2 regions of the Azospirillum sp. A23 genome follow, and region 2 is predicted to be linked to the other one. Evidence: predicted binding sites of a transcription regulator. Region 2 holds the regulator's gene; the other holds the start of a gene.
What was found. Region 2 encodes HrcA, which represses chaperone genes, less so after heat shock. Its sites were predicted from a motif close to GTTAGCACTCNCCNNNGGNGAGTGCTAAC; they were not measured.
Positions count from the first base shown of each region.

Region 1: a site for HrcA is predicted at 3,919-3,947, ahead of groES (co-chaperone GroES). Genes of this name have one in related genera too.

Region 1 covers NZ_CP170667.1:2,279,022-2,288,525, forward strand. The annotation lists gene ABNQ40_RS28165 (DMT family transporter) at 322-1,239, opposite strand; gene ABNQ40_RS28170 (hypothetical protein) at 1,257-1,622, opposite strand; gene groL (chaperonin GroEL) at 1,879-3,522, opposite strand; gene groES (co-chaperone GroES) at 3,571-3,861, opposite strand; gene ABNQ40_RS28185 (hypothetical protein) at 4,305-4,541, shown strand; gene ABNQ40_RS28190 (lysozyme) at 4,717-5,211, shown strand; gene ABNQ40_RS28195 (COX15/CtaA family protein) at 5,361-6,434, shown strand; gene ABNQ40_RS28200 (Crp/Fnr family transcriptional regulator) at 6,497-7,159, opposite strand; gene ccoS (cbb3-type cytochrome oxidase assembly protein CcoS) at 7,342-7,545, opposite strand; gene ABNQ40_RS28210 (heavy metal translocating P-type ATPase metal-binding domain-containing protein) at 7,451-9,504, opposite strand, start outside.
Region 2 covers NZ_CP170667.1:2,737,699-2,747,202, reverse strand. The annotation lists gene ABNQ40_RS30470 (alpha/beta fold hydrolase) at 1-1,180, shown strand, start outside; gene ABNQ40_RS30465 (Pathogenicity locus) at 1,203-1,457, shown strand; gene ABNQ40_RS30460 (YifB family Mg chelatase-like AAA ATPase) at 1,485-3,017, opposite strand; gene ABNQ40_RS30455 (creatininase family protein) at 3,239-3,985, shown strand; gene hrcA (heat-inducible transcriptional repressor HrcA) at 4,154-5,194, shown strand; gene grpE (nucleotide exchange factor GrpE) at 5,246-5,845, shown strand; gene ABNQ40_RS30440 (response regulator) at 6,004-6,369, shown strand; gene ABNQ40_RS30435 (DUF1848 domain-containing protein) at 6,386-7,255, opposite strand; gene ABNQ40_RS30430 (NifU family protein) at 7,321-7,878, opposite strand; gene ABNQ40_RS30425 (universal stress protein) at 8,080-8,589, opposite strand; gene ABNQ40_RS30420 (TIGR02186 family protein) at 8,608-9,390, opposite strand; gene ABNQ40_RS30415 (sulfite exporter TauE/SafE family protein) at 9,390-9,504, opposite strand, start outside.

The DNA.
Region 1 (9,504 bases), 460 kb from region 2:
CTTATTGACCGCCGCAATCGCGAGGGATAGCGGGCATGTCTAAAAGGATACCAGGGATACTACACCGGCGAAAACCACAACAAGAACGCCGATCAATGCGCTATCCCACGGGGCACCCCGAAACCAAACGGCGAACACCACAAGTATTTTCGCAAACTCCGCACCCGGACGACCTATCCGCCGACAGGCAACGCTGGCCAAACTTTATCACAAGACAAGCAAAGCCGCTCGGATCGTTTGTTGTGATCGCCGGGTTCAAAAATTATCTTCGTGGGAATTTAACGTTCCGCGCAGCCTTTCCGGCTGCAACCCTGTGGCCGCTCAGGCGCGGCGGCGGGTCGCCAGGAGGATGCCGGCGGCGATCAGGGCGATGCCGATCCCATGGTAGAGGTGCGGCTGCTCGCCCAGGAACAGGATGGCCAGCAGGCTGCCGAAGACCGGCACCAGATGGATGGCGAGGCCGGCGGTGTTGGGGCCGAGAAGCTCCACCGCCCGGTTGAAGCAGAGATAGGCGGCGATGGACGGGAACAGCACGGTGTAGCCGACCGCCAGCAGCGTGATGCCGCTGGCCTGGACCGGGTGGCCGCTCACGCTCTCCCAGACATAGAAGGGCAGCAGTTCCACCGCACCGATGGCGAAGGTGACGACGACGAAGCTCAGCCCGTGGATCGCCGGCCGGCGGCGCAGCAGCGTGGTGTAGGCGGCATAGATCACCACCGCCGCCAGCATCCAGACGTCGCCGGCATTCAGCTCCAGCCCCAGCAGGGTTCCCGGATCGCCGTGCGAGATCAGGGTCATCGCGCCGACCAGCGAGACGGCGATCCCCACCCCCTGCATCGCCCCGATCCGGTCGCGGAACAGGACGAGGCTCATCAGCACGATCATCACGGGCATCGACGACTGCAGCATCACGCAGTTCAGCGCGGTCGTCGTGTTGAGCGCGATGTATTGGAAGGTGTTGTAGATGCCGATGCCGAGCGTGCCCAGCAGCAGCACGCTCTTCCACCGCGCCAGGATCGGCGTGATGTCGTGGCGCAGATGCGGCCAGGCGAAGGGCAGCACCACCAGCATGCCCAGGAACCAGCGCCAGAAGGCCAGCCCGATGGGCGGCACCGACCCGGCGACCGCACGCCCCAGGACCGCGTTGCCCGCCCAGAACAGGGGCGGCAGCATCATCAGCAGCCAGGCCTGATCGGCGAGACGGGATCCCTTGACGGAGGCGGTGCGGTCGGCGGGCATGGCGCTGTCCCGTGCGTTCAGCTGCGGCGGCGGGGCGAGGCGAAGACGCTAGCCGCGGTCACGGCGGCGCTGCGGTCGCTGCTGTCCTCGGCACGGAAGACGCTTGCGCGGGCTTCGCGGCGGGGATGGCGCGGCGCGTCCTCGCGGCCTTCACCACCCCGGCCTTCGCGGCCTTCACGGCCCTCGCGGGCAGGCTTGGCGGGCTGGCGCATCTCGGCGTCGAGTTCGGCGATGCGCTTGACCAACGCTTCACGGATGGCGGGGGCCGCGTGGGCTTTCAGCGTCGCCAGCTGCTCCTTGAGCTGAACCAGCTGACGCTGCTTCTGCTCGCGGGTGCGCTTGATGGCGACGTTGTCGGAATGCTGGCCCTCGAAGGAGCGCATGGAACAGGCCCTCGTTTAAAAATACGGAAGTCAGGAGGCCGGCGCCCCACGCTGGGGTGCCCGGCAAGAGAGGGGCGGATTATTGGGAGGCGACCGCGGCAAAGCAAGGCGGACTTCGCCTTGACATTTGAGGGTTGGGCCATTTCAGGAACGGGGTGGCACTCCGCCTCCCTCCCCGCCATCTGGGCAAAGGAAAAGGGCGCCCCCTTGCGGAGGCGCCCCTTTCCGAACCGAAGGACGGTCGGACGTCAGGCTATTAGAAGCCCATGTCGTCCATGCCGCCCATGCCGCCCGGCATGCCGCCCGGAGCAGCCTTCTTCTCCGGCTTCTCGGCGATCATCGCCTCGGTGGTGATCAGCAGGCCGGCGATCGAGGCCGCATCCTGCAGGGCGGTGCGAACCACCTTCACCGGGTCGATGATGCCGGCGGCGACCAGATCGGTGAACTCACCCTTCTGGGCGTCGTAGCCGAAGTTGGTGTCGGTCTGGTCGAGCAGCTTGCCAACCACGATCGAGCCGTCGGTGCCGGCGTTGTAGGCGATCTGACGGACCGGGGCCTGCAGGGCGCGGCGGATGATGTCGATGCCGACGCGCTGCTCGTCGTTGACCGGGGTCAGGGCGTCCAGGGCCTTGGAGGCGTACAGCAGGGCGGTGCCGCCGCCGGCGACCACACCCTCTTCCACCGCGGCGCGGGTGGCGTGCATCGCGTCGTCAACGCGATCCTTGCGCTCCTTCACCTCGACCTCGGTCGCACCGCCGACGCGGATGACGGCGACGCCACCGGCCAGCTTGGCCAGACGCTCCTGCAGCTTCTCGCGGTCGTAGTCCGAGGTGGTCTCCTCGGCCTGGGCGCGGATCTGGCCACAACGGGCTTCGATGTCGGCCTTGTCGCCGGCGCCGTCGACGATGGTGGTGGTCTCCTTGGAGATCACGACCTTCTTGGCGGTGCCCAGCATGTCGAGCGTGACGTTCTCGAGCTTGATGCCGAGGTCTTCGGAGATGACCTGGCCGCCGGTCAGGATGGCCATGTCCTCCAGCATCGCCTTGCGGCGGTCGCCGAAGCCCGGAGCCTTGACGGCGGCGATCTTCAGGCCGCCGCGCAGCTTGTTCACGACGAGCGTGGCCAGCGCCTCACCCTCGATGTCCTCGGCGATGATCAGCAGCGGACGCGAGGACTGGACGACGGCTTCCAGAACCGGCAGCAGCGGCTGCAGGCCCGACAGCTTCTTCTCGTGCAGCAGGATGAAGGGGTTCTCGAGGTCCGCGACCATCTTGTCGGCGTTGGTCACGAAGTACGGCGACAGGTAGCCGCGGTCGAACTGCATGCCCTCGACGACGTCCAGCTCGGTGTCCAGGCTCTTGGCCTCTTCCACCGTGATGACGCCTTCGTTGCCGACGCGCTCCATCGCCTGGGCGATCATCTTGCCGATCTCGGCTTCGCCGTTGGCGGAGATGGTGCCGACCTGGGCGATCTCGTCGTTGGTCGTGACCTTCTTGGCGCGGGCCTGGATGTCGGCGACGACGGTCGAGACGGCCAGATCGATGCCGCGCTTCAGGTCCATCGGGTTCAGGCCGGCGGCGACCTTGGTCACGCCTTCGCGGACGATGGCCTGGGCCAGGACGGTGGCGGTGGTGGTGCCGTCACCGGCCAGATCGTTGGTCTTCGAGGCGACCTCGCGGACCATCTGGGCGCCCATGTTCTCGAACTTGTCGGCCAGCTCGATTTCCTTGGCGACCGACACGCCGTCCTTGGTGATGCGCGGAGCGCCGAAGGACTTCTCGATCACGACGTTGCGGCCCTTCGGGCCCAGCGTGACCTTCACGGCGTCGGCGAGGATGTCAACGCCACGCAGCAGCTTTTCGCGCGCGGAGGGGCCGAACTTGACGTCTTTGGCAGCCATGTCTCGATTCCTTTAACGTGTAAATTTCGAAGGGTACAGGCGGAGGACTTAGGCCTCGATGACGCCCATGATGTCGGATTCCTTCATGATCAGGTAATCGACGCCTTCGATCTTCACTTCAGTGCCCGACCACTTGCCGAACAGGATGCGGTCGCCGGCCTTGACGTCCAGCGCCACGACCTTGCCCGACTCGTCACGGGCGCCCGGGCCGACGGCGATGATCTCGCCTTCCTGCGGCTTTTCCTTGGCCGTGTCGGGGATGATGATCCCACCCTTGGTCTTGGTGTCGGACTCCAGACGCTTGACGACGACGCGGTCGTGCAGCGGGCGGAACTTCATGGAATGCCTCCTTGGATCAAGGCTTGGTTCTGACGGAAATTGGCGCGGGCGGCGGCTGTTAGCACTCCATCCCGGCGAGTGCCAGACAGCTAATCGAAGCGGATTGTGGATTCAAGAGGCTCGTTTCGGAATTTGCCGCAAATGCCTGCAACACTCCTCCAGCCCCGTCTATAACACATTGATTTCAAATCATATCCCCTCATTGCGGCAGACAGCCGGTGCGGGCAAATTTCTTCGAACGGTCACAGAAGAAGCCGACCCTTCCGGCAGCGGACGCATCGCCGGGACAGCGAAAGGACGGAACCGAACACCGGCAACTCCACGCGATCCCCCAATTGCCCCCTCGCCTCCCGCACGTCACGCCTGTGATTGCCGTCACAGCGCCACCCGCCGGAATTTCCTAAAATTTTAGAGAAATCGGCACTGGAGAGGTGGAGGGCGCGATGATGGCGAAGCGGCGGGCGGACGGCTGGACCGGGACTCATACGGCCGACCGCCTCCAATACAAGCGGCCGGCCCGAATCGCCTCCGCTCCCGGATCGGGCAAGCGGGCACGGTGGCGGGATCACGAGAACCGGCTGGTGGAGGCTCTGCTGGAGTTCACCACCATCGCCGGCCTGTTCGCCCTGCTGTTCGCCCTGTTCGTGCTGTTCGGCGCCGCCCAAACCCTATCGCCCTGAGTCTCTCGGCCCGATCCCGCACTCGTTTCTCCTGTTGCGCATTCTCCGCAGCCACATCTCCGCAATTCGCGACAAATTTAAATCGATACTCCCGCCTTGCGCGAATTCCGCATAGGATCGCCGCCGATACGGGCGGCACCACCCCGCCCGGCGCGCCAACCGGGAGTTTCCATCCATGACCACCCAGCCGGTCTGCCAAGCCGCGGTCGATCTTGTGAAGCATTTCGAAGGCCTCTACCTCAACGCCTATCTGTGCCCGGCCGGCGTTCCCACCATCGGTTACGGCCATACCGCCGGCGTGACGATGGGGCAGACCATCACCGTCGAGCAGGCCGATGCCTTCCTCGCCGCCGACTTGGCCCAGGCCGCCGGTCATGTCGACGCCCTGGTGAAGGTGCCGCTGAACGCGGACCAGCGCGGCGCGCTGGCGTCCTTCGTCTTCAACCTCGGCGCCGGCAGCCTGGAAAGCTCGACCCTGCTGAAGCTGCTGAACGAGGGCGATTATGCCGGCGCCGCCGGCCAGTTCGGCCGCTGGGTCTATGCCACGGTGAACGGGACGCCGACCAAGCTGCCGGGCCTCGTCGCCCGCCGCGCGGCCGAAGAGGCGCTGTTCCAGAGTCAGACCGCCCAGCCGCAGGACGGCGTCACCACCGCGGACGGCACCCCCTGATCCTGGCCTGATATCCGGGCCTGATATCCGGGCCTGATATCCGAGTGTGATCCGGCATTCCGGCAGGCGCCGGGCACGAGCCGTTTGACGGGACGGGATGTTCGCCCCACATTTGCGGACATCCCACCGCCGCGCTCCGGAATGCCGCCTTGACCGCCTTTGCCTCCGACAGCCTCGCCGCCGCCACCCGCCCCAATCCGAACCGGCCCATCGCCGTCTGGCTTCTGGTCTGCGCCGCCATGGTGCTGGCCATGGCCGTGATCGGCGCCATCACCCGGCTGACGGAATCCGGCCTGTCGATGGTGGAATGGAAACCGCTGATCGGCATCCTGCCGCCACTGTCCTCGGCGGAATGGAACCGGGTCTTCGACCTGTACAAGGCGACGCCGGAATTCCGCATCTACAACAGCCACATGGATCTGGCGGGCTTCCAATCGATCTTTTGGTGGGAGTGGTTCCACCGGCTGTGGGGCCAGCTGATCGGCTTCGCCTTCCTGATCCCCTTCCTGCGTTTCTGGATGCAGGGCCGCATCTCGTCGGAGCTGTGGCCGAAGCTGGCCGGCCTGTTCCTGCTGGGCGGGCTCCAGGGCGGCATCGGCTGGTTCATGGTGAAGAGCGGGCTGGTCGATTCGCCGAACGTCAGCCATTACCGGCTGGCCCTGCATCTCAGCACCGCCATCCTGATCTACGCCCTGCTTCTGCGCACGGCGCTGGGCCTGATCGATCCGCTGCCGATGGCGGGTTGGCGGCCGGAGTCGGCGTCCTTGCGCCGTCACACCCGCTGGGCGCTGGGTCTGGTCGCCGTCACCATCGTCTGGGGCGCCTTCGTCGCCGGGTCGGATGCCGGCTTCGCCTACAACAGCTTCCCGCTGATGAACGGCCACTGGATCCCGCCGGAGGTCGACACGCTGACCCCCTGGTGGCTCAACCCGGTCGAGAACACCGCGGCGATCCAGCTGATCCACCGCATGCTGGCGATCCTGACCGGCGTGGTCGTCCTGGTGCTGGCCGCCCGGGTCCTGAACGCCCGCCTGCCGGGACGCGCCGGCCGCGCGGCACTGGCGTCGGGCGCCATGGTCCTGCTGCAGATCGCCATGGGCGTCGCCACACTGCTGACCGTGGTGTGGACGCCCATCGCCGCCGCCCATCAGGCCGGCGCCATTCTGGTGGTGTCGATGCTGGTCTGGCTGCTGTTCGAGCTGCGGCCGGTCGGTCGGGAGTAAGCGGGAGCAGAAAGCAGCCGCTCCCCGAGACGGCGCTCCCGGAAAAGACGGAGCGCCCTGCCTCAGGCCCCTTCGGCCAGATCGTACATCGCGTCGATGTCGGCGATCAGGACCTTGTTGCCTTCCTGAAGCGAGATCACCCCGGCGGTCTTCAACTGGGTGAAGGTGCGGCTGACGGTTTCGGTGGTCAGGCCCAGATAGTCGGCGATGTCAGCACGGCTCATCGGCACGAAGACCGGATTTTCCTTGTGGCCGCGGCGCGCAGCGCGCTGCGACAGCATCAGCAGGAAGGAGCAGATCTTCTCCTTCGCCGTCTTGCGGCCGAGCAGGAGCATCTGGTCCTGTGCGGCGGCCAGCTCGTTCGACGCCATCGAGAACAGGCGCCGCTGCATCTTGGGGAATTCCTCCAGCAGCGCATCGATCTTCTTGCGCGGGAAGCGGCAGAGCGAGGCGCTGGTCACCGATTCGGCGGTGTAGGCATAGCTGTCGTTGACCGCCAGACCGAGGAAATCGCCGGTCACCAGGAATCCGGTGATCTGGCGGCGCCCGTCCGGCAGCAGCTTGTACAGCTTCACCGTCCCGGAGGTGACGTTGTAGAGCGCATCGGATGCGTCGCCCTCGGCGAACAGGGTGTGGCCGGCATCGATGCGCACATTCTGCAGAATGTCGGCAAGACGGCGCAATTCCTCGGGTTCCAGCGCGGCGCACACCGTCAGGCTGCGCACGGGACAGGCCCCGCAGGGATTCATTTCCGTCGCAGCGCTCTTTTCCCGAGCGCGAACCGTATCAAAAGGTGGCATGGAGGAACCCAGCCTTTCATTCCGCATGGGCCCATATTGGTGGCAATCGCTCAGAATCGCAACCTTGCACGCATACAACCTTTTCTATGCCCATACGGGATTTGGCACTATTGCCCGCGCACGGCCTCCGCCGGCTTGGCCGGTTCACCGCCCGCGCGGGGGGCCGACGGCAGATCGTCGTCGAACAGGACGCGGTGGGCCGCCCCGTCCAGATCGTCAAACTGGCCGGACTTCAGCGCCCACAGAAAGGCCGCCAGTCCCAGCCCGCCCAGGCTCAGCGCGATCGCGATCAGATAGAGAAGCTCGTCCATCACCCGAATCCTTACCCGGCAGTTCCCGAACGGCGATGTCCCGCACGGGAAGATCCTTGACGACGGCGCCGCGGGCCAGCCGCAGCGCGTTCAGAATGACGATCAGCGACGACGACGACATCGCCAGCGCCGCCAGCAGCGGCGTCAGCATGCCGCCCATCGCCAGCGGCACGGCGCACAGGTTATACACCAGGGCGATCCCGAAATTCTGCCTGACCAGATGGCCGGACCGGCGAGAAACCTCCACCGTCTCGACGATCGGGCGCAGCAGCCGGCCCTGGAACACCACGTCGGCCGCGGTCTGGCTGACATCCACCGCGGTGGAGGGCGACATCGACACCGCGGCGGCGGCCAGCGCCGGGGCGTCGTTCAGCCCGTCGCCGACCATCAGCACGGTGCGGCCCTGCCCGGCCAGTTCGGCCAGCGCCGCGGTCTTGTCGGCCGGCGTCTGTTCGGCCCGCCAGTCGGCGATGCCCAGCCGCGCCGCCACCGCCGCCACCGCGCCCCGGCGGTCGCCCGACAGCAGCTTCACCTCCAGCCCGCGCGCCTTCAGCGCCGCCACCACCGCGGCGGCGTCGGGGCGCGGGGCGTCGAGGAAGACGATCCGCCGCGGCTCCTCGCCCGGACGGGCCAGCCACAGTTCCGGACCGGCGGCGTCCTCCGCCTCCAGCGGCGCGCCGGTGAAGCGGCGGCTGCCCAGCCGCACCTCGCCATCCGCCGTCTGGAGGGACAGGCCGGCGCCGGCGATCTCGCGCACGCCCGCTGCCACCGGCACCTCGGGTGCTGCGGCGGCCAGCGCACGGGCCAGCGGGTGGCGGCTGGCCGCGGCGAGCGAGGCCGCCAGCGCCAGATCCTCCGCCGACAGCCCTTCCGCCGGCAAATCGTCGATCTGCGGCACCGGGCGCCCTTCGGTCAGGGTGCCGGTCTTGTCGAACACCACCGTGTCGATGGCGGCGAGCCGCTCCAGCGCGGTCGGGCTCTTCAGCAGCGTGCCCTGGCGCATCAGCCGGCCGCTGGCAATCACCTGCACCACCGGCACCGCCAGCGCCAGCGCGCAGGGGCAGGTGATGATCAGCACGGCGATGGCGTTCATCAGCGCGTCCTGCCACACCACACCACCCAGCAGCATCCAGCCGGCGAAGGTGGTCAGCGCGGTCAGGTGCACCACCGGGGCATAGAGGCGGGACACCCGGTCGGCGATGGCGACATATTTGGCGCGGCCCTGCTCCGCCACCTCCATCAGCCGGACGATCTCGGCCAGCAGCGTGCCCTCCCCCACAGCGGTGACGGTCAGGCGCAGGGGGGCGGTCAGGTTGAGGGTGCCGGCGAAGACCTGATCGCCCGGCCGCGCGGTGCCCGGCACCGTCTCGCCGGTGATCAGGCCGGTGTCGAGGTCGGACACGCCGTCGGACACCCGGCCGTCGACGGGGATGCGCTCGCCGGCCGCGACCAGGATGACGGTGCCGGGGACGACCTGCTCCGGCGCCACCACGGCGCTGGTGCCGTCCGCGTTCAGGATGGTGACGGCGTTGGCGCGCAGGCCCAGCAGCTGTTCGGCCGCCGACCGCGCCCGGCCGCGCGCCCGCTGGTCGAGGTAGCGGCCGACCAGCAGGAAGAACAGCAGCATGACGCCGCCGTCGAAATAGGCGTGCTCGCCGCTGTGGATGGTCTCGAACAGGCTCATGCCGGTGGCGAGCAGCACGCCGATTGTGATCGGCACATCCATGTTGGTGCGGCCATGGCGGAGAGCCGACAGCGCCGAGCGCGCGAAGGGACGCAGCGCATAGGCGATGGCCGGCATGCAGATCAGCGCCGAAATCCAGTGCATCAGGTCGCGGGTGGCGGTGCCCATGCCCTGGCTGTGGCCGGCCCAGACCGACACCGACAGCAGCATGACGTTGCCCATGGCGAAGCCGGCCACCGCCATGGCGCGCAGCAGTTCCTTCTCGCTCTTCGCCT
Region 2 (9,504 bases):
GGTGTGGTGGGAGCTGTCGGCTCCGTTCCGCCGCACCCGCAACCTGATCCTGTTCGATCCGCGCGGCGTCGGCCGGGCGGAACCCGACACCGATTGCCCGGAGCTGGACGCCGTCGGCACCACGCGCGGCACCCGGCCGCTGACGCGCGAGCAGCGGGCGGCGGCGGAACGCTCGGCGGTCAGCGCCTGTTCCGCGCGGCTGCAGGCGGCCGGGCTGGACGCCACCCAATTCTCCACCCCCGTCGCGGCGGAGGATGCGCTGGACATCGTCACCGCGCTGGGGGCCCAGCGCGTGAACCTGTTCGCGGTGTCCTACGGCACGCGGGTCGGGCTGGAGATCCTGCGGCGGCAAGGCGCCCGTGTCCGCACCGCCGTTTTCGACAGCGTCTATCCACCCGACGTCAATGCGCAGGAGGAAATGGCCTGGCTGGCGCAACGCGCCTATCGCCGGCTGTTCGACGACTGCGCCGCCAACCGGGCCTGCCGCTCCGCCTTTCCCGATCTGGAAAAGCGCTTCCTCGGCCTGATCGACCGGCTTGACCGCAACCCGGTCGAGATCGTCGTCGGCGACCATGAGACGCGCCGTGTCCTGCGGCTGACCGGCGGGGCGGCCATCGCCGCCGGGCTGGAGGCGATGGCGGTCAGCGAAGCGGTGCCGGCTCTGCCGATCATGCTCGACCGCGCCATCCGCGGCCAATACGCCACGCTGGCCGAATGGGCGCCGACCAACTGGCTGGGCGACCCGGAGGTCGCCGACGGGCTGGCCTTCTCGGTCGAATGCCGTGAGTCGGTGACCACCGCCGATCCGTTGAAGCGCGCCGACAACGCCCGCCGCTATGCCCCCTATGGGCTGGTCGCCGCCGACGACCCCGGCCAGCGCGTCTGCCGTCTGTGGCCGGCCGGCCATCAGGAGTTGACCGAGCGCCTGCCGGTCGCCAGCCCGGTGCCGGTGCTGCTGCTGTCCGGCGCCTACGACCCCGTCACCCCGCCGGAATGGGGCGACCGCGCCGCCGCCACCCTGCCGAAGAGCCGCCATCTGGTCTTCCGCGCCGCCAGCCACATTGTGACCTCCGGCGAGGACTGCGCCATGGCCGCCGCCGTGACCTTCGTCGAGCAGGAGTCGGTTCCGGCGACCGCCTGTCCGGGCGCGGCCAAGCCGCCTGTGTTCGAAGGGCCGTGACCCGCAGGAGAAGAGGTCCCCGATGCCCTTTCCATCCCATGAACGCGCCGTGCTGCTGGCGGTCAAAGGCGTCGGGCCGACTGTGATCGGCCGGCTCGAGCAGGTCGGCATCCATGATCTGGCGGCGCTGGCCGGTGCGGATGCCGCGGCCCTGTGCACGGCAATCGCCGGAGAGCTGGGCGCGAGCTGCTGGAAGAACAGCCCGCAGGCACGCGGCGCCATCGCGGCAGCGATCCGTGCCGCGCAACACCATGGGGCGGCAACCGCCGCAGACTGACGCCGGCGGTCGTCCTGGGCCCCCCGTTCACCGCCCTGGCGCGATCCGCCGGTAGCTCAGCGCCTCCGCGATGTGGCGGCGCTTCACCCCCTCGACCCCGTCCAGGTCGGCCAGCGTCCGCCCAACCCGCATCACCCGGTGGTAACCGCGGGCGGACAGCTTCAGCCGCTCCGCCGCCTCGGTCAGCAGGGCGCGGCCGGGGGCGTCGGGGGAGGCCACCTTTTCCAGCAGTTCGCCGTCCGCCTCGGCGTTGGTCCGCACCGCCCGGCCGGCCGGGTAAGGACCGAAACCGCCGTAGCGCTCCGCCTGGATGGCGCGGGCGACGGCAACACGGGCGGCGATGGCGGCGCTGCCCTCCGCCGGGGGCGGCAGGCTGAGGTCGGCAGGGCTGACCGCCGGGACATCGATGTGAAGGTCGATGCGGTCGAACAGCGGTCCGCTGATCTTCGACTGATAGTCGGCGGCACATTTCGGCGCGCGGGCACAGGCGAGCGAGGCGTCGTCGAGATGACCGCAGCGGCAGGGGTTCATCGCCGCCACCAGCTGGACGCGCGCCGGGTAGGTCACATGGTGGTTGGCACGGCTGACCACCGCCTTGCCGGTCTCCAGCGGTTGACGCAACGCCTCCAGCAGCGCGCGGGGAAACTCGGGCAACTCGTCGAGGAACAGAACACCCTGGTGCGCCAGGGAGATCTCGCCCGGCTTCGCCCGCGTGCCGCCGCCGACCAGCGCCGGCAGGCTGGCCGACTGGTGCGGGGCGCGGTAGGGGCGCTGGCGCAGCAGACGACCGTCCTTCAACAAGCCGCCGACGCTGTGGATCATCGACACCTCCAGCGCCTCCGCCGGGTCGAGCGGCGGCAGCAGGCCGGGCAGCCGGGCGGCCAGCATCGACTTGCCGGAACCGGGCGGGCCGATCATCAGCAGGTTGTGCGAGCCGGCGGCGGCGACCTCCAGCGCGCGCTTGGCCGTTTCGTTGCCCTTCACGTCGCGCAGATCTGGCGGCGGCGCGTCCTGCTCCTGCATCCGCGGCTTGGGCGGCGTCAGCACCTGGGTGCCCTTGAAATGGTTGATGAGCGCCAGCAGGTTGGCCGGCGCCAGCACGTCGAGGTCGGGACCGGCCCAGGCCGCCTCCCCGCCGCAAGCGGCCGGGCAGATCAGGCCGCGGTCGTTGGCCAGCGCATCGATGGCGGCGGGCAGCACGCCCGCAACCGGAGTAAGGGCACCGTCGAGCGCCAGCTCGCCCAGCGCCACATAGCGGGCGATCTCCGCATCCGGCAGCACCCCCATCACCGTCAGCAGGCCGAGCGCGATGGGCAGGTCGAAATGGCTTCCTTCCTTCAGCACGTCGGCGGGGGCAAGGTTGACGGTGATGCGCTTGGCCGGCAGCGCCAGTCCCAATGCATGCAGCGCGGCGCGCACCCGCTCCCGGCTTTCGCCCACCGCCTTGTCGGGAAGGCCGACGACGGTGAAGGCGACGATTCCGCCGGACATCTGGACCTGGACGTCGATCCCCAGCACCTCGATGCCCTGGAACGCCACCGTGTTGACGCGCGCAACCACAACCGCACCCCGAAACAGACGCCCGTCAGGGCATGGTACACGCGATTGTAGTAACCATGAGACCAATGCGCCAGCGCGGGATGAACAAAACCCAACCGCCGGCCCCGTCATGCCCGCCCGGCGCAGGGAGCGGTTGTCCCGGCCCGCCGGCCGCCTAACATGAAGGCAAACGCATTCCCGGCCGCATTTCCGGCACGCATCGTCGAAAAGGATCAGCCACCGTGCAGCTTCACCTGAGCACCTGGGCCGAGGTCGAAGGCTATCTGAAGACCTCCAAGGGCATCATCATGCCGATCGGCTCGACCGAGCAGCACGGACCGAACGGGCTGGTCGGCACCGACGCCATCTGTGCCGAGGTCATCGCGAAGGGCGTCGGCGACGCCACCGGCGCGCTGGTCGGTCCGACCATCCCGGTCGGCATGGCCGTCCACCACATGGAATTCCCCGGCTCGATGACGCTGAAGCCGTCCACCCTGATCGCGCTGCTGCGCGACTATGTCGGCTCTCTGGCCGAACACGGGTTCGAGCGCTTCTTCTTCGTCAACGGCCATGGCGGCAACATCGCCACGCTGCGTGCCGCCTTCTACGAGATCTATGCGGAGAACCGGGCGCTGCGCGGCCGCGACGCCCCGGATCTGCGCTGCACCCTGGTGAACTGGTGGGAGAATGGCGAGGTCGGCCGCCTGTCACGCGAGCTGTACCAGGGCAAGGAGGGCTCGCACGCCACCCCCAGCGAGGTGTCGCTGACCCAGTACGCCTATCCCGACTCGATCAAGACCGCGGCGATGGAACCGGAACAGGCACCGGCCGGCGGCTTCCATGATGCCCGCGACTTCCGCCGCCGCTATCCCGACGGCCGCATCGGCTCCGCCCCCGGCCTTGCCCGTCCCGAACATGGCCAGCGCCTGTACGAGGCGGCGGTCGGCGCCATTGCCACCCAGTACCGCGCCTTCCTGGCGGAGCAGTAAGGGCGGTCACACGCCTGCATACCGCTTGCAAGCCAATGGGGGCATGCCGGTGGGGCATCTTCGCCCCGCACGTTGATTCGGCGGTCGGACCTGCCTAAATTCGGACCGGTTGACGGAACACGCGTTCCGCAACCGACCGGCCCGAACAGAGCACGACCGCCCCAGTCCATGATCAACGAGCTGAACCAGCGATCGCGCGAGATTTTCCGGCTGATCGTCGACGCCTATGTGGCGTCGGGGGAGCCGGTCGGTTCCCGCACGATCTCGCGGCGGCTTGGCATGGCCTTGTCGCCTGCGACCATCCGCAACGTGATGGCCGACCTGGAGGAGCAGGGGCTGCTCTACGCCCCGCACACCTCCGCCGGCCGCATCCCGACCGATGCCGGCCTTCGCATGTTCGTCGACGGCCTGCTGGAGATCGGGTCCCTGACCGAGGACGAGCGCGCCTCGATCGAAGCGAAATGCTCCGCCTCCGGCCGCGCCTTCGCCGACGTGCTGGGCGAGGCGTCGACCATGCTGTCCGGCCTGTCGCACTGCGCAGGCCTGGTTGTGGCACCCAAGACCGACCGTCCGCTGAAGCACATCGAGTTCGTGTCGCTCGGGCCCGGCCGCGCCCTGGTCGTCCTGGTGAACGAGGACGGGCTGGTCGAGAACCGGGTGATCGAGGTGCCGTTGGGGGTCCCGACCTCCACCCTGCAGACGGTGTCGAACTTCCTCAGCGCCAAGCTTGCCGGCCGGACGCTGGACGAAGCCCGGCAGGAGGTCCTGCAGGAGATCGAGCAGCAGAAGACACAGCTGGACGAGCTGTCGCGCAAGGTGGTCGCCGCCGGTCTGGCCACCTGGGCCGGCAGCGGCGGGTCGAACGCCGGCCAGCTGATTGTCCGCGGCCAGTCCCGCCTGCTGGAGGACGTCACCGCACTGTCCGACCTGGAGCGCGTGCGCGGCCTGTTCGAGGCGCTAGAGACCAAGGAGACGATGCTGCGCATGCTGGATGCCACCGGTCGCGGCGACGGCGTGCAGATCTTCATCGGCGCCGAGAATGTCCTGTTCAGCCATTCCGGCTGCTCGATGATCATCTCCCCCTTCCAGAACAGCCGGGAACAGGTGATCGGCGCCATCGGCGTCATCGGCCCGACCCGCATCAATTACGCCCGCATCATTCCGCTGGTCGATTACACCGCCAAGGTGGTCAGCCGGCTGATCGGCTGAGCACCGCCCTCAACAACTCCGCCTTTTGACGAAGCAAGAATTGAGAAAACCATGAGCGAAGAGCAGAACAAGCCCGCCGACGCCACGGTGGAGCCGACCGAGGCCACCGCCGACACCGCCGCCAACCAGACGGATACCGGTTCTTCCGAGGACCGCGTGGCCAAACTGGAGGCCGAGGTCGCCAGCCTGAAGGACCAGCTTCTGCGCGCCATGGCGGAGACGGAGAACACCCGCCGCCGTGCCCAGCGCGACCGCGAGGACGCCAGCAAGTTCGCCGTGTCGAGCTTCGCCAAGGAGCTGGTGTCGGTCGCCGACAATTTGCGCCGCGCGCTCGACGCCGTGCCGGCCGAGGGCCGCGAGCAGGACGATGTGCTGAAGGGCCTCGCCGTCGGCGTCGAGGCGACCGAGCGCCAGCTGTTCGCCGCCTTCGACCGCGCCGGCATCAAGAAGCTGGACCCCGCCGGCGAGCCGTTCGACCCGAACTTCCATCAGGTGATGTTCGAGATCGAGAACACCGGCAAGGCCGCCGGCACCGTCGTGCAGGTTCTCCAGCCCGGCTACACCATCCACGGCCGCCTGCTGCGCGAGGCGATGGTCGGCGTTGCCAAGGGCGGTGACGCCGGCGGCCAACACGTCGATACGAAGGCGTAACCATACGACTTCTGCAAAGCTCCCGGTTCAGCGGCACCGCCGACGGGCCGGGGGCTTCGTGTTGTGCGGAATAGGGTACGCCAGCGGTTGACGGTCGGCGGGAAATTGCCTAGGGCTTTCCCATAACTCTTTCGGCCGAGCAACCGGAGCCGCGTTCCATGCCCAAAAGCGTCCTGACCGTCGACGATTCCAAGACCATCCGCGACATGGTCGGGTTCACGCTGAAAGGCGCCGGCTATGAGGTGGCGGAGGCGTCGGACGGCAATGCCGGCCTCGCCCTGGTCAACCAGCGCAAGTTCGACTGCATCATCACCGATTTGAACATGCCGGGCCTGGACGGGCTGGCGCTGACCCGCGCCATCCGCGCCTCGGCCACCAACCGCGCCACCCCAGTCCTGCTGCTGACCACCGAAGCCGATCCGGCCAAGAAGTCCGCCGGCCGCGAAGCCGGCGCCACCGGCTGGCTGGTCAAGCCGTTCAACCCGGAAAAGCTGGTGGAGACGGTGCGGAAGGTTTGTCCGTAAGGACCGGTCTTTCCCGTCAACGGGTAACCAGGAACTCCCCTTCCGGATCGTGCGCGGCGAAGCGTTGCTGGGCCTTGCCGCGGTCGGCGACGGCATAGCAGTAGACGCAGCCGTGCGGGCAGCTGTCATAGTCGCCGATGTCGCGGCTTTCGGCGCACAGGCAGCCGGGGCGGTTGCCCTTCTCCCGCGCGGCGATCGCATGGCCCGCGACATCGGACAGCCGCAGCGCATCGACGCAGCGGGCCGGCGCCGTGCCGGGCGTACCGGCCAGCTCCGGCTGGGTGCAGAGCGTCAGCGCCATCCCCTCCCCCGCCGCGATGCCGGCCAGATCGGCCAGCAGCGCGCGTTTCTCCTCCGGCTCCGGATCGCGCCAGCCGATACCGGCGGCGGCGAGGTTGCGGGCGGTCTTGCGGTAAGGCTGGAGGAATGAGGCCACCACCTCGTCGGTCACCCCGCGCAAAGAGCGGGCGATGGCGGCGAAGGTCTCGCGGTGCCAGGCGGGCGGCGTCGCGTCGGTCAGGGCGATGGGGTCGTAGCGCCAGACAGCCGCCCGCGGCCCCCAACGCTCGCGCACCCGCGCCATATAGCCGACCGCCGTCTCCCAGGCGGGGACCGAGCGCTCCAGCACGGTGGGCAGGCCGGTGATGCTGTACTGCACGACGAAGGGAAAGCCCCGCTCCGCCACGCTGTCGAGCGCGGGCAGGAACGGTCCCAGATTCTTGGTCCAGAAGATGAGGCCGTCGACCGCCGGCCGGGTCAGGTCGATGCGGTAGGTCTGGCCGCCATAGGGATTGACCATCCGGCAGTAACCGGCGTCGAGGCGGTTCAGGAACCAGCGCCCGTAGAAGGCGGGAATGTCGGTCTTGTAGCTGGCGGAGATGATCATGCAGCCAGCATGGGAATGCCGGCCCGCCGCATCAAGGGCGGACCGGCATCAACCATTGGGAGGCCTTACTGGACCGCGCGGACCTCGACCACTTCGGGGATGTAGTGGCGCAGCATGTTCTCGATGCCGTGCTTCAGCGTGGCGGTGGAGCTGGGGCAGCCGGAGCAGGCCCCCTTCATCGCCAGATAGACGACGCCGCGCTCGAAGCCCTGGAAGGTGATGTCGCCGCCGTCCTGGGCGACCGACGGGCGGACGCGGGTGTCCAGCAGCTCCTTGATCTGCTCGACGATCTCCTCGTCGTCGGCGTTCGCCGCCGCGGCATGGCCGTCGCCGCCGTCCTCCAGCAGGACCGGGCGGTCGGCGGTGAAATGCTCCATGATCACGCCGAGGATCGACGGCTTCAGCAGAAACCAGTCGCGGGCGTCGGTCTTGGTGATGGTGATGAAGTCGGCACCCAGGAAGACGCCGACGACGCCCTCGATCTCGAACAGGCGCTGGGCGAGCGGCGAACGGGCGGCATCCTCGCGGCCGGTGAAGTCGGCGGTGCCGCGTCCGAGCACGTCACGCCCCGGCAGGAACTTGAGAGTCGCCGGGTTGGGCGTCTGCTCGGTCTGAATGAACATGGTCTGGTCCTCCATCGGCGGCGGAATGGAACCGCCGGCGCGCCCGGGATCGGGACGCGGTACGATTGGGGGAAATCTGGGCCGAAACGCCGGGCGGATCAAGGACCCCGGTTGTGTGGGTATTCGGCATCCGGCATGCGCGAACCGTCCCCGCAGCACCCATCCTTACCTGCGTGGCTATCCTTACTTACGTGCGCCCGCTTATGTGATCGCGTCCAGTTCCTCGTTGCTGAGCCCGCCGGGGACGATGGTCAGGGGAATGTGCAGCCGCCCCAGCCCGCGGCCGGTGTAGTAGGAGATCAGCGGGCCGGGCCCCTCCGGGTCGGTGCCGGCGGCCAGCACGAGGATGGAGATGCTCGGCTCCTCGCCGATCAGGGCCAGCACCTCCTCGGTGCGGTTGCCTTCGCGGACATAGAGCGCCGGCAGGGTGCCGGTCAGCTGGTTGACCTCGCGCGCCAGCTTCTGGAGCATCTGCTCCGCCTCGGCGCGCTGTTCCTCGCGGATCAGGTTCTCCACCGCCAGCCAGTGCTGCATCTCGCCCTTTTCCAGGACGGTCAGCAGAGCCACCTTGCCGCCCGACTTGCGGGCGCGCAGGCAGGCATAGCGGAGCGCCACCTTCAGCTCCGGGCTGTCGTCGACCACCACCAGGAAGATGCGCACCGGCTTGGACTGCTGCGTGCCGGGCGTCGTCGGCTGTGTCATGTCGGTCATCTCTGTAACCCTCTCGGCTTAGACCCGGCGGAATGCGGCGCCGGCCGCCCAGCCGGCCGCGATGGCGCCGAGGACGGCGGCCACCCCGTAGATGACCGGGCGGTTGCGCGCGAAGTCCGACACTTCGGCGCTGAACCCGATCTTGGACACCACCAGCGGCGTGGTCTGGGCGCTGACCACCTCGCCGTCGCGAATCAGCAGGGCTTCGACATTGTACAGCCCGGTCGGGACGTTGGCCGGGAAATAGATGTTGGTGCGGAACAGCCGCTCGCCCAGGAAGGCGACCTGCCCCATGGAGATGGCGTACAGCCCCTGGCGCTGCTTGTTGCGGATCAGCGCACTGCGGTAGGCGGCAAGCTCCTCCGGCGGCATGTTGGCGTCGGCCGGCAGTTGCAGCTGCGGCAGGCCCAGCTGGTGGCGCTCCAGAACCGGCCGGCCGACCAGCTGGTCGAGCGGCCGGCTGACCGCCACCGTGTAGAAGCTGGGCACCTGATCGAAGCGCAGGCTGTCGGTGTTCATCCACATGCCGGCCACCCTCTGCTTGCGGCGGACGGTGGCGGGGGACCGCGGGCCGGTGACGACGATGGCGACGTCGCCCGCCCCGTCGGTGGTGCCGAACAGCACGACCTCCGTGCCCGTAAAGCCGGTGGTGATGGCGATCAGGTGGCTCGACAGGTCGGCGACCAGTTGCTGCGCCCACACCGTCGCCGCCACCGTGCCGCCCAGCAGCAGCCCGGCCAGCGCCGCGGCGGCCTGGACCAGCAGGCGCTTGATGGGCCTGCGCTTGGTAACCGCCGCCATCAGCGCAGCCCCATGGTCAGGGTGTAGAGATCGTCGGGACGGGAGAACAGGTCCCAGGCCAGCTTCAGCGCCACCGCCACCACGATCAGCGACAGCGCCATCCGGGCGGTCTCG